DNA from 2 places in the Gordonia sp. SGD-V-85 genome. Region 2 is predicted to be linked to the other one. Evidence: riboswitches for the same ligand, from Rfam matches in the RefSeq annotation. Region 2 holds a riboswitch; the other holds the start of a gene.
The links. Region 2 has a riboswitch for S-adenosylmethionine ahead of AS181_RS01875 (aminotransferase class V-fold PLP-dependent enzyme). Riboswitches for the same ligand answer to the same signal wherever they lie in the genome.

Region 1 (6,013 bases), on a different contig from region 2:
TTTCCGCTGCTCTGCGCAGACACACCGACCGCTGGAGTTTGTATCACCGCATCACCAACCGACGGCACCGTGAATGAAGTGACGTCCATGGGCGTGTCAGCAGGGGCTGGCATGATTCACTACGTCCTCTTGACGCGTGACGATCTCGGTCGCAGTGTGGTCGATTCCCGCGTGATCGACGTGGATCCCACCGACGGCCTCGATTCCGCCGGCCGGGTCAACGCCGGGATCGACGTGATGCTCAGCGCCGCCCGCGAGACCGGGACGCGAGTGGGCCCGATCGGGGTCGCCGCACGCACGGGGAGCCAGCGTCGGCAATTGCGTTCACGGGGCAGCGGACCCCGGCGTCAGGTCCGTCTCGCCGGCGAGGACGAGGCCGTGCTGGCCTACCTGACCGACACCGGGGAGATCGACCGTTTCTCGTCTGCCGTCGTCGTCGACTGCGGCGACACCGGCATGTCGCTCTACACCGTCGATCCCCGCGAGGGTCGCATCGGCGACGCCGAGCACTCGACCGTGCTGAGCGGTCGTCGTCTCGACCGGTCCATCGTCGACCAGCTGACCGCCGACAATCCCGTCCTGGGCGACGCCACTCGGACGCGGGCGGAGCGCAGCGAGTTGCGCAGCGCGTGCCGGACCGCGAAAGAAGAGATCGCCTACGGCGGCGTCGCGGCCGCCGAGTCGGTCGTCGCGGTCTCGGCGAACACCGGTCGTGTGGCGCTGTCCGCGACCCAGGTCGAGCAGGCGATCGCGCCGATGATCGGTGATGCGAAAGAAGTGTTCGCCCGCTATGTAGCGGCCGTCAGGTCACGCGGCGTACGACCGGACGCGGTGGTGTTCATCGGCGGACTCGCCAACCTCCCCGCGGTGCGCGCGATCGCGGCAGAGCATGAGCTCGAGGTCGTGAACCCGACGGCGCCGGAGCTGGTCGTGGCCACCGGCGCAGCCTTGCTGGCCCTCCAGAGTTATTCGGGCGCAGCGCGTCTGGCGTTCATCGGGGGCAAGCGGCAGCGCGAGTGGCTTTCCGCGACCCCAATTGCGGTTGCCGGGGCGGTCATCGCGGCCACATTGATGACGATCTACGCGGTGAGCTCGTCGTTCGCCGACCGTCCGGCCGTCGAGCCGCAGCCGTCGGTCAGCAGTGTGCCCCCCGCGGCGGCGACCAGCGAGGAGGAGCCGCCGTCCACCGCGCGGCCCACCTCCCAGCCGATCACCCGAATCCCGGCCGAACCCGTCGAGCCCACCGTCGTCACTCCCGTTCCGACGCAACGGCCCGCGCCCGAGACCGGCTGGAACGACCCGCCGGCATGGGCGACGACGGAGTTGCCGCCGACGCGGCCGTCCACGAGTACCAGCACCCGCACCCTCTCGCCGTTCCCGTGGCCGGACCTGACCTTCCCGCCCGGTTCGACACCGACGATCCCGCCGGACCTGCTGCCCCCGGGTATGCGTCCGCCGAGTGTGGCGCCCACTCCGCCGCCGCCCACGTACTCGACGTCGACGTTGCGCTCCGCGCCCAGCGGCCCGCCGCGGCCGAGCAGCACCCGCGCCACCGGGTCGACTGAGATTCCGGGTGTAGCCGAACCGGGGAAATCCGTTGACGGGGAGTCGGGCTCACCGGTGACCCCGGTACCTCGGTCCGGCAGCCCGGTCCCGTCGGTGCCGGCGCCGCGCTGACAGGACGCCGCCGACAGCTGGGTTACGGTCCGTCAGGCGTCGCGACGCGCGAGTTCGACAGTGCGCTTGAGTAGATCGCTGATGGCATCGAATTCGGTGAGGAATCCGTCGTGGCCGGTCTCGGAGTTGACGACCTGGAGCCCGCCGACGCAGTTGCCCAGCTCGTCGGCGAGTTCGACCTGCAGCCGGATCGGGTAGAGACGATCGGAGTCGATCCCCCCGACGATCACCGGAACGCGGCAATTGTTGAGCGCCTTGGCGACTCCGCCGCGACCACGGCCGACGTCGTGGTGGTTGAGGACCTCGGTGAGGACGACGTAGCTGGCCGGGTCGAAGCGGGACATCAGCTTCGACGCCTGGTGGTCGAGATAGCTTTGCACGGCGTAGCGCCCGCCGGTCAGGGGATTCTCGTCGCCCTGGGCGTCGTTGCCGAAGCGGGAGTCGAGCTCCGGCTCGCTGCGGTACATGAGGTGGGCGATCCGACGCGCGATCCCCATGCCCTGCAACGGAATGCGGCCGGTGCCGTGGTAGTCGCCGCCGCACCAGTCCGGGTCGGCCTTGATCGCGGCGATCTGTGCGGACTGGATACCGATCTGATCCGCGGTCGCGCGGGCGCCGACGGCGAGCACGAGGGCGCTGCGGACGCGGTCGGGGTACTCGATGGCCCACTCGAGCGCGCGGGCGCCGCCCATCGAACCGCCGAGAACCGCACCGACGCTGCGGATTCCGAGGCGGTCCAGCAGTGCCACCTCGGCGCGGACCTGGTCGAGCACGGTGATCTGTGGGAAGCGTGAGCCCCAGGGCCGACCGTCGGGGGCGATGGAGCCCGGACCCGTCGAGCCCTTGCATCCGCCCAGGACGTTGGCGGAGATGACGCACCATTCGTCGGTGTCGATGGCCTGTCCCGGGCCGATCAGCCCGTCCCACCATCCGGCCGAGTCGTGGTCGGCGTCGGCGGGTCCGGTGACGTGCGAGTCGCCGGTCAGTGCGTGGAGCGTGAGGATGACGTTGTCGCGGGACGGCGACAACGTCCCCCAGCGCTGGAACGCCAGGGTGACGTCGTCGATCCGTGCTCCGCTGTCGAGAGGCAACGAGCCGATGGGAATGCCGACGAGTTCCCCGTCCGGGAGGGTCTCCCAGTCGGGCTGATCAGATGCTGTCGCATTCAGGTCGATACTCACCGACAAAGCTGCCTCACCTGTTTCACTTGGCCGCCGCGAATCCCTGTTCGAGATCGGCCAAGATGTCGTCGATTCCCTCGATGCCCACGGCGAGCCGGACCAGTCCCGGGGCCACGCCCGCGGCGAGCTGCTCCTCGGGGGTGAGCTGGCTGTGTGTGGTCGAGGCGGGGTGGATGACCAGCGACCGCACATCGCCGATGTTGGCGACGTGGCTGTGCAGGCTGAGCGCGTCCACGAACTTCTTGCCGGCGTCCACTCCGCCCTGGATCTCGAAGGCGATGATCGCACCCTGACCCTTCGGGGCCAATTCCTGACCGCGCTTGTACCAGGGCGAGGACTCCAGACCCGCGTACGCCACGGACTCGACCTGCGGGTGTGCATCGAGGAAGGCGGCGACCTTCTGCGCGTTGGCGACGTGGCGCTCGATGCGCAGACTCAGCGTCTCCAGGCCCTGTGCCAACAGGAACGCGTTGAACGGGGAGATCGCCGCGCCGGTGTCACGCAACCACTGCACGCGTGCCTTGAGTGCGAAGGCGGGCGCGCCCAGGTCGGCGAAGACAGCACCGTGGTAGCTCGGGTCCGGCGTGGTGAAACCGGGGAACAGGTCCTTCCCGTCGCGCTGGACCCGCCAGTCGAAGGTGCCGCCGTCGACGATGACGCCGCCGATCGCGGTGCCGTGACCGCCGATGTACTTCGTCGCCGAGTGCACGACGATGTCGGCGCCGTGGGCCAGCGGGCTGATCAGGTACGGGGTGGCGACGGTGTTGTCGATGATGAGGGGTACGCCGTTGCGGTGCGCGACCTCCGCGATCCCCGAGATGTCGAGGATCTCGTTGTTGGGGTTGGAGATCGACTCACCGAAGAACGCGCGGGTGTTGTCCTTGACCGCGGCCTGCCACGACGCCGGATCCTCGGGGTCCTCGACGAAGCTCACCTCGACCCCGAGCTTGGGCAGTGTGTAGTGGAAGAGGTTGTACGTGCCGCCGTACAGGCGGGGGCTCGACACCACGTGCCCGCCGGTCTCGACGGCGTTGAGGATCGCGTAGGTCTCGGCGGCCTGTCCCGATGCGACGAGCAGCGCGGCGACGCCGCCCTCGAGCGCGGCGATCCGCTGCTCGACGGCATCCTGCGTGGGATTCATGATGCGTGTGTAGATGTTGCCCGGTTCGGCGAGCCCGAAGAGATTGGCCGCGTGCTGGGTGTCGTTGAAGACATACGACGTCGTCTGGTAGATCGGCAGCGCACGGGCGTTGGTCACCGCGTCCGCGGACTGCCCGACGTGGATCTGCTTCGTCTCGAAGCTCCAGTTCTCGCTGGGATCGTTGCTGTCGAGGGTGCCGTCAGGGACATCAGACATGGCGATTCATCACTTTCTACGGTCGGCAGGGCCAACTCGACCCTGTTGGGGTCCGACCTTCGGACCCGCGCTTGCCGGGGATCGCCACTGCGATCCCGCAACCCGGTCATCACCCGGAGCACCCCACCGCGGAAGGAGGGTTGCCGATCAGCCAGCCGGGGCTTCGCACTGATACTCATGACCTGGCGACAAGGATATAACACGGATGTGAGCGCCCGAGAACCGTCCCGGTCACGCCGCGCCCAACCCTTGAGAAGTGCACCGGAAGGGTGCCGGTGGCTGTCCTCCGACCGAGTGAAATCGGGTGTGGTCAGATACGAAACCACTGGTCAAGGTAGTTAGCGACGCTCAGCGTGCTGTCGGTTCCGCGATCGCGGATCTAGAGTTCGGGACAGCCCCGGCTGCACCGGAATGCTCCGCTCAGGTGGTCCGGGTTCGCACAGGAGCGCTCATGGCCGTGATGGCTCATCTCCGGACCCGACGCGTCGCTCTGTTGGCCGCCTCGATGTCGACGTTGTCGACCCTCGCCGCATTCGGCTTCACCGGGGTGGCGGCGGCGACAGCCGGCGGGCCCTCGTGCAGCGGTGCCGTCGTGGTGGTCGGGGGGACCGTCGACGCTGAGTCGCTATTGCTCGAGGGCGTCAAGGAGCGTTACCGCGAGCAGGGCTATGAGGTGATCAACGCGCCCTACCCGGCGACCATATGGCCGCTCGGAGCGACGGGGTACGACCGCAGTACCGAACAGGGGATCGCATCGACGGCGTCCGCGATCTCGTCGTATCGAGAAGCGTGCGGGTCCGAGGCGCCGGTGGTGGTGACGGGCTATTCGCAAGGGGCGCGCATCGCTGGAGACGTGCTCGCCGGTATCGGCAACGGCCGGAAGTTCGATGTCGCGAACACGCCCGACGATCCCAGCGACGACGTCGTGATCTCCGACGTCGGGGTGTCGGGCGAGCTGTATTCGGATCCGCGGCAGGCCGGTGACAAGACCGGGCGAGGTATCGAGCTGTCGCTGATCGGGATCATTCCCGGACTGACCATGTCGGGGCCACGTGGTGCCGGCAGCACGGACGCCGGCTTCGGGACGGTCAGCGACCGGGTCGTGTCGGTGTGCATCGAGGGCGACCCGATCTGCGACCTGCCCGATCCCGTCTACGACCCGATCGGCGCCATCGACGGCATCCTCGGCTACCAGGTCAAGCATTTCCTGTATCCAGAGGAGATGTCGGGCAACCCGCTGCAGCCGGGATACACGTGGGCGAAACGTCCGGTCGAATGTGCGGACGGCGTCTGTATGGTCGCTGCGGACTCCGCACTCGCCGAACTCGTCCAGGGCTGGGCTCGCAACCTCGGCTACCAGGGCGCCATCGGCGATTTCCTGTCGGATCGCCCGACCATCGGGCTTCCGTTCGGCATCGAACTGGCGAATCTGCAGCCGGTGGTCCGGCTGGTGCAGGGCTTGCTGCCGCCACTCCCACGTCTCGGGTACGGCGCATACCTACCCGACATCTTCGTCTTCGAGGACATCCTGCAGGGCATCGTCACCGCGACACCGGCTCGGTTCGTGCGCGGTGTCAGCGCCCTGGCTGCCAGCGTGCGCAGCATCGTCCTGCTGCCGGTCAACTTCGTCCGATACTGGGCGGGCGCGCTCATCGGGCCGGTGGCGTCGGAGGGCGGCGCCGTCACGATTCTCGCGGCGGACACGTCGCACCTGCGATCGTCCACGTTCGCGCGACTGGCAGCCGTACCCGACGAGTCCGTGGGGCCGGTCCGCGCTGAAGAAGTGGGCGGGTCCGGC
Region 2 (6,013 bases):
CGACGGCAAGAAGCGCGCCTTCGAGGTCCTCAACGGCCTGCGGATCGTCGACATCTCCAACAATCTCGGAGATTCGAAGTCGCTGATCACGCATCCGGCGACCACCACTCATCGTGCGATGGGTCCCGAGGGACGCGCGGCGATCGGTCTGAGTGACTCGGTGGTGCGGCTGTCGGTCGGCCTCGAAGGGGTCGACGACCTGTTGGGCGACCTGGACCACGCGCTGGGGTGAGGGTAAGCGCTGACGTATTCCGTTGCGGCACAGCGCGAATCCGCCTCGGTGAGCGGGGCCGAGTCCCCGGAGGGTGGTGCCATTCAGTCGTTCCGGCGATCCCAGGCCGCTCGCACCGTACTCGGGATCCGTCCCTTGGAGGGCACCTCGATCCCTTGGGCGCGAGCCCACGCCCTGATCTCCGACGGTGTCGCCGGTGGACCGTGCAGGCCCTGCACGATGGGCTCGCTGCCGACGGTGAGCCGCCATTCGTGTAGCGCGGCACCGAGCCAGCGGTAGGTCCATTCCTCGGCGAGTTTGCGGTTGTCGCAAAAGACGATCGGCACGGTCGGAAACCGGACCTGCGCCTCGGCGACTGCCTCGGCCAGCGCGGCGCCGCTGACGTATTCGCGCGTGAACACCTTGCTGTATGAGGCTTCGACGACCACCGCGGCGCGTCGGAGTCCCGCGAGACCTGCCAACTGGTAGGTGAGAGTTCCCTTCATGAGACCGTTGCCGAGGTCGTCGATCGACTTGCGTTCGACGGCGGCGACCACCTGGTCGTCCTCGACGATCGCGTAATCGCCGGCATCGAGGCGGTGTCGAGTGGTGGTCGCCTGTTGATGACCGAAGGAGTAGGCGTACTTCTCGCCTGTGTCGACGACGATCTCGAGCGCCTGGCCGTGTGCCCGAGCCTTGGGAAGCGTGACGTTTGGACGCGCCTGCTTGGTGGTTTTGCGCGTCTGCCAGAAGATCATCTCGCGTCCGCGAGCCCGCGTGACGACGAACTGTGACCGATTCTCGCGAGCGCGGTCGAGCACCAGATCGATCGCCGCCCCGCGCCGCGTCACCGACCGAACCGGAAGACGTTCGACGATCTGCGGTGTGGTCGGCCATTCGTCGGCGCGATGACAATAGACCTTGCTGGTTCGCGGCCAGGTCTCCCTCACCTTCAAGACGATCCCGTCACTGCCGAGCGGAATCCGGACCAGAAAGGGCAGTGAGGAGCCCTGTTCCGGATTTCGGGCGATGATCAGGTCGTCGGGCATCATCGACGAGCGTAACGGGCGAAGATCGCGCGCGTCCGCAATTGATCCGCTCAGTCGAGTGCGGCGATGCCCAACGCGTTCAGGACCGTCCGCAGCTTGAACGCCGTCTCCTCGAGTTCGCCCTGCGGGTCGGAGTGTTCGACGATACCGCCGCCGGCCCACGTCCGGAGGCTGCGACGATCGGCCTCGAGTTCGAGGCACCGGATGGTGACCATCCACTCCCCGTCGCCGGCGGCGTCGCACCAGCCGACCGCCCCCGCATAGAAGCCGCGCTCACCCTCGACCTCGCGGATGATCTGCGCAGCAACATCACTCGGCGTGCCGCAGACCGCCGGGGTGGGGCCGAGCAGGAGTGCGAGATCGAGCGCAGTGGTCGCCGGGTCCCGAAGCCGCGCGCGGATCGGGGTGGCCAGATGCCAGACCTCCCCGGTCGACTGCAATTGCGGGGTCGACGGCGCGTCGACGTCGTCGCAGAGGTGTCCCAGCCGGTCTCGCAGGTGGTCGACGACGAAGGCGTGCTCGGCGAGATCCTTCGCCGAGGAGAACAATCCGTCGGCAGCGGCGCGGTCGACGACCGGGTCGGGTGACCGCGGCGCCGATCCCGCGTACGGGTGGCAGGTGACGACGGAACCCGACTTGCGCAGCAGCACTTCGGGACTCGCGCCCAACAGCCACGAACCCGAGCCGGTGGCCGCGCCGAGATCGACACCGAATGCGTTGTGTCCGGCATTGCCGCCCGCCAGTGCGTCGAGGAGTTGCAGAGGCTCGACCTCGGCGTCGAGCACGATGTCGACGCTGCGGGCGAGTACGACCTTGCCGACGTCGCCGGCGACGATCCGCTTCACCGCGTGTGCGACACGTTCGCGGTGCTCGTCGGCCGTGGGGTGCAGGGTCGTCGACACCGGGGTGCGCGTCAGCGGTGGTGTGCCTGCCAGCGGCGCCGCGTCGACGTGCAGGACTTCGGGCACCACCAGCGCGGCGGGCTCGGCGAGGTCGAAGGGGATCGCGCCGGTCAGACCGTCGACGGTCCCGGCGCGCAGGGCGGCCGAGGCGGCGTCGACGTCGGTGAACGCACGGACCGCGCCCATGCCCCGCACGGTGCCGTGCGGGCGGGACAACACGAACACATCAGTCGCTGACACCCCTGACACGCTACAGGTAAGTGTGCCCTAACTTCCGATCACGTTGAGTGAAAATTGACACGTCCGCGCGAGATCGACGACCCTTGGTCGTAGGTCATGAGTGCCAGTGACAAGCCCCGGCTCGCTGGTCGGCAACCCTCCTTCGCGGTGGGGTGCTCCGGGTGACGACCCGGCCGCGTACCGACCGGACGCGGCAAGCGCGAATTGTCTGAGGAGTTTCCTGCCGTGACCGCTGTCCTGTCCGCACCCGCCGGTCGCCTGTCGCCCGCAGTCGACGTCCGCTTCGACGCCGCCCGGGAATCGGTGCGGCAGTTCGTCCGTGCGCGGGTCGACGACACCGTCGTCTTCACCCGCGATGCCGCCGTTGCCCTCGACCTCGCGGCGCGCATCACTCCTGGCGACGTCGTCGTCCTCGACATCGGGCAGGGCGCCGACCTGCTGCGGTGGTGCGCACCACGGCAGGGGCGCGACCGGGCGCGGTTCGTCCCGGCCTGCGAGACCATCGAGGACACCTTGGTCGCGCTGGAGACCGAGCTCGCCTCGGCGCCGGCATCGTTCCTGGTCGTGACCGCGGTATCGGACATCACCGGCGAGGTGCTGCCGATCGGCCGGCTCGCCTCGCTCGCGCACCGGTCCGGGGCCCGCATCCTGGTCGACGCCGCGCAACTCGTCGGGCACCGGCCCGTCTCCGTCGTCAGCCACGGCATCGACTACCTGGCGTTCGGTGAACCAGGTCGTAGGACGGATGGCGCCGGCGTTCTCATCGGTCGTCGTGACTGGTTCGACGCCGCCGATGTCGATGCCTCGCCGGACGCCGACGGCGTTCCCGGGGCGATCGCGGTCGCCGAGGCGTGTCGGGTGCTCGCCGATCTCGGACCCGAGACGATCGGCCTGCATGAACGCCGCCTCGCCGAACGTCTCGACGCCGGCCTGGCCGCGATCGGCAGCTTCACGCCGCTGCGGATCTTCACCGATTCCACCGACCGCGCGGGAGTCGCGGGCTACACCGTCGACGGCCTCGCACCGCCGGCCGACACGGTGCGCGCGAGTTTCGGAGCGGGCACCACCGTCGACGACATCGACCGGATTCTCGATGCATTCCGGGCGCGAACCGAACAGACCGACCGAACTCGACCAGGGGTGAATAGATGACCATCGAACTCGACGCACGTGCTGACCGCGGCACCGTGATCGCCGCACAGACTGCCACCCCGACGGCCCCGATCAGCATCGGACGTCCGGGATTCCAGATCGCGCTCGCGGGAGACGATCTCGCACAGACGTTTCCGATCGTCGTGCGGCGGGAGACCCTCCGCGAGGCGCAGCGCGCCCGCTCCCTGCTCCGGGCCGGCAGCCACGATCAGGCCAATTTCGTGGTCGCACTCGAGGTGGAGGTGGCCGTCGCGCCGGACGCCGCGTCGGCGCGCACGGCCGCTGCTGCGGCGGTGAACGCGTCGTCGGAGACGGGCTCGGGGACCATCCGCTACATCGGGACGACACACGGACTGATCACGCTGGTCCGCGACATCTACGCAGCCGAGGTCGCCGACGCCGTGATCCTCATCCCGATCGACGGCGCGGCCACCGAACGCCGCATCCGCGAACAGATCCTGCCGGTGCTCGCCGAGCAGCGGTACCGCGTGGCCTGACCCACTGCTGGTTGAGCCGGCACCGAGCGTAGCCGCCGGGCCGAGCAAGCGACGAAGGAGCGCGTGGAGGTCGAGGCGCCGAGTCGAAGCCACCTGGTGACCAGACAAGACCGCCGACACCATCTCGGATGATGGTGCCGGCGGTCTCGTGTGTGGGAGAGATCAGCCGCGCGAGGGCTCGTTGGCCGCGTCGGGGTGCGCAGCGAGGCGATCGATGGCCTCCTGTGCGATCTTCTCGGCCTGGTCGCGGCCGACCCATCCGCCCGGGTCGACCTCCTTGCCCGGCTCGAGGTCCTTGTAGTGCTCGAAGAAGTGGGCGATGGGTCCCAGCTCGTATTCGGACACGTCGGAGATGTCCTTGATGTGGTCCCAGCGCACGTCCTTGGCGGGGACGCAGAGCAGCTTGTCGTCGCCACCGGCCTCGTCGGTCATGGTGTACATGCCGACGACCCGTGCGCGCACGATGATGCCGGGGAACACCGACTCGGGGAGCAGGACCATCGCGTCGAGCGGGTCGCCGTCCTCACCGAGGGTGCCGTCGATGTAGCCGTAGTCGGCCGGGTAGCCCATCGAGGTGTACAGGTAGCGGTCGAGGTAGACCTTGCCCGTCTCGTGGTCGACCTCGTACTTGTTGCGGCCACCTTTGGGGATCTCGATGGTCACATCGAATTCCACAGTTCCTCCTGGCAGTCTTGATCGGGGATGCCGCGTCGGGCCGAAACGCCCGCACGCTGCCCCAACGATACTGTTGGTCCGGCGACCTCGATGTTCGTACCCCTCGTTGTGCGTATGTCCGGGCCGTTCCATCGACCGTCAACCGCGAGAGACCCGGAGGCTTTGTGGGCGCATCCACCCGAAACGGCGGTCGTTCCGGTCGGAGACTTCTGTGGTGGACGATCACCGCGGTGGTGATCCTGGCCCTCGTCGCGACGGCCTCGGTGGTCATCGCGCTCCGGCTCGACCGGGAACCCGAACTGCCGCCGGGGGTTCCCCCGCAGCCCGCCGCGATCGCCGTCGACCCCCGGATCGACCCGGTGGTCGCCTCCGCGCCGGAGCCCACGCCGAGCGGTGTGTCGCGGGCCATCGCGCCGGCACTGCGGGATCCGGCGCTCGGCGAACTCACCGGCATGATCAGCGACTCGCTGACCGGCACCGTCCTGTGGACCAGCAACCCCGAGCGTCCGCGGATCCCCGCGTCGAACGCCAAGGTCCTCTCGGCCGCGGCCGTCCTCGAAGCCGTGCCGCACGATCAGCGACTGACCACGACGGTGGTGGCCGGCAGCAACGGGCAGATCATCCTCCGAGGTGCGGGTGACCCGACCCTGTCCGCACAGCCCGCCGGCACCGACACCTTCTACACCGACCCCGGTCGCATCGCCGACCTCGCGCGGCAGATCGAGGACACCGAGATCCCGGTGACGTCGGTGGCAGTCGACCTGAGCGCGTTCTCGGGTCCGACGATGGACACCACCTGGGACCGCCGGGACATCCAGGGTGGCGACATCGCGCCGATCGAATCGCTGATGGTCGACGGCGCCCGGCTCGAACCGCTCGACGAGTACTCGCCGCGCACCGCGGAACCGGGCATCATGGCCGGCGAGGCGCTGGCCGCGGCTCTCGGCGTGGAGGGTCCCGTCACGGAGGTGACCGGTTCCGGCGCAGCCGCATCGGGGAACGACCGCGTCATCGCGAAGGTCCAGTCGGCGCCGCTGGTCACCCGGGTCAACGACATGCTGCGCTACAGCGACAACGTGCTCGCCGAGACCCTGGCCATCGAACTGTCGGTGCACCGGGGCGGGCCGCCCACGCACGCCGGCGGCGTGGAGGCGATCGAACAAGTCCTGTCGTCGATGTTCCCGGACCAGTGGGCGGGCACCACCCTGCACGATGCGTCGGGGATCTCCTACGCCAACCGCACCACGCCGGAACTGCTCGACGCCGTGATGACGGCCGCCAGCGGGC

Region 1: it holds a riboswitch for S-adenosylmethionine, as region 2 does, so the genes downstream of both, AS181_RS05895 (bifunctional o-acetylhomoserine/o-acetylserine sulfhydrylase) here and AS181_RS01875 (aminotransferase class V-fold PLP-dependent enzyme) in region 2, are expected to answer to the same signal.

Annotation. Positions count from the first base shown of each region.
Region 1 is NZ_LNQO01000004.1:89,315-95,327, reverse strand. It holds gene AS181_RS05905 (Hsp70 family protein) at 112-1,677, shown strand; gene metX (homoserine O-acetyltransferase MetX) at 1,710-2,864, opposite strand; gene AS181_RS05895 (bifunctional o-acetylhomoserine/o-acetylserine sulfhydrylase) at 2,881-4,215, opposite strand; SAM riboswitch class IV at 4,278-4,398, opposite strand; gene AS181_RS05890 (cutinase family protein) at 4,667-6,013, shown strand, end outside.
Region 2 is NZ_LNQO01000001.1:423,674-429,686, forward strand. It holds gene AS181_RS01860 (O-succinylhomoserine sulfhydrylase) at 1-232, shown strand, start outside; gene AS181_RS01865 (ERCC4 domain-containing protein) at 316-1,260, opposite strand; gene AS181_RS01870 (isochorismate synthase) at 1,311-2,387, opposite strand; SAM riboswitch class IV at 2,495-2,608, shown strand; gene AS181_RS01875 (aminotransferase class V-fold PLP-dependent enzyme) at 2,628-3,554, shown strand; gene AS181_RS01880 (hypothetical protein) at 3,551-4,051, shown strand; gene AS181_RS01885 (inorganic diphosphatase) at 4,214-4,726, opposite strand; gene dacB (D-alanyl-D-alanine carboxypeptidase/D-alanyl-D-alanine endopeptidase) at 4,891-6,013, shown strand, end outside.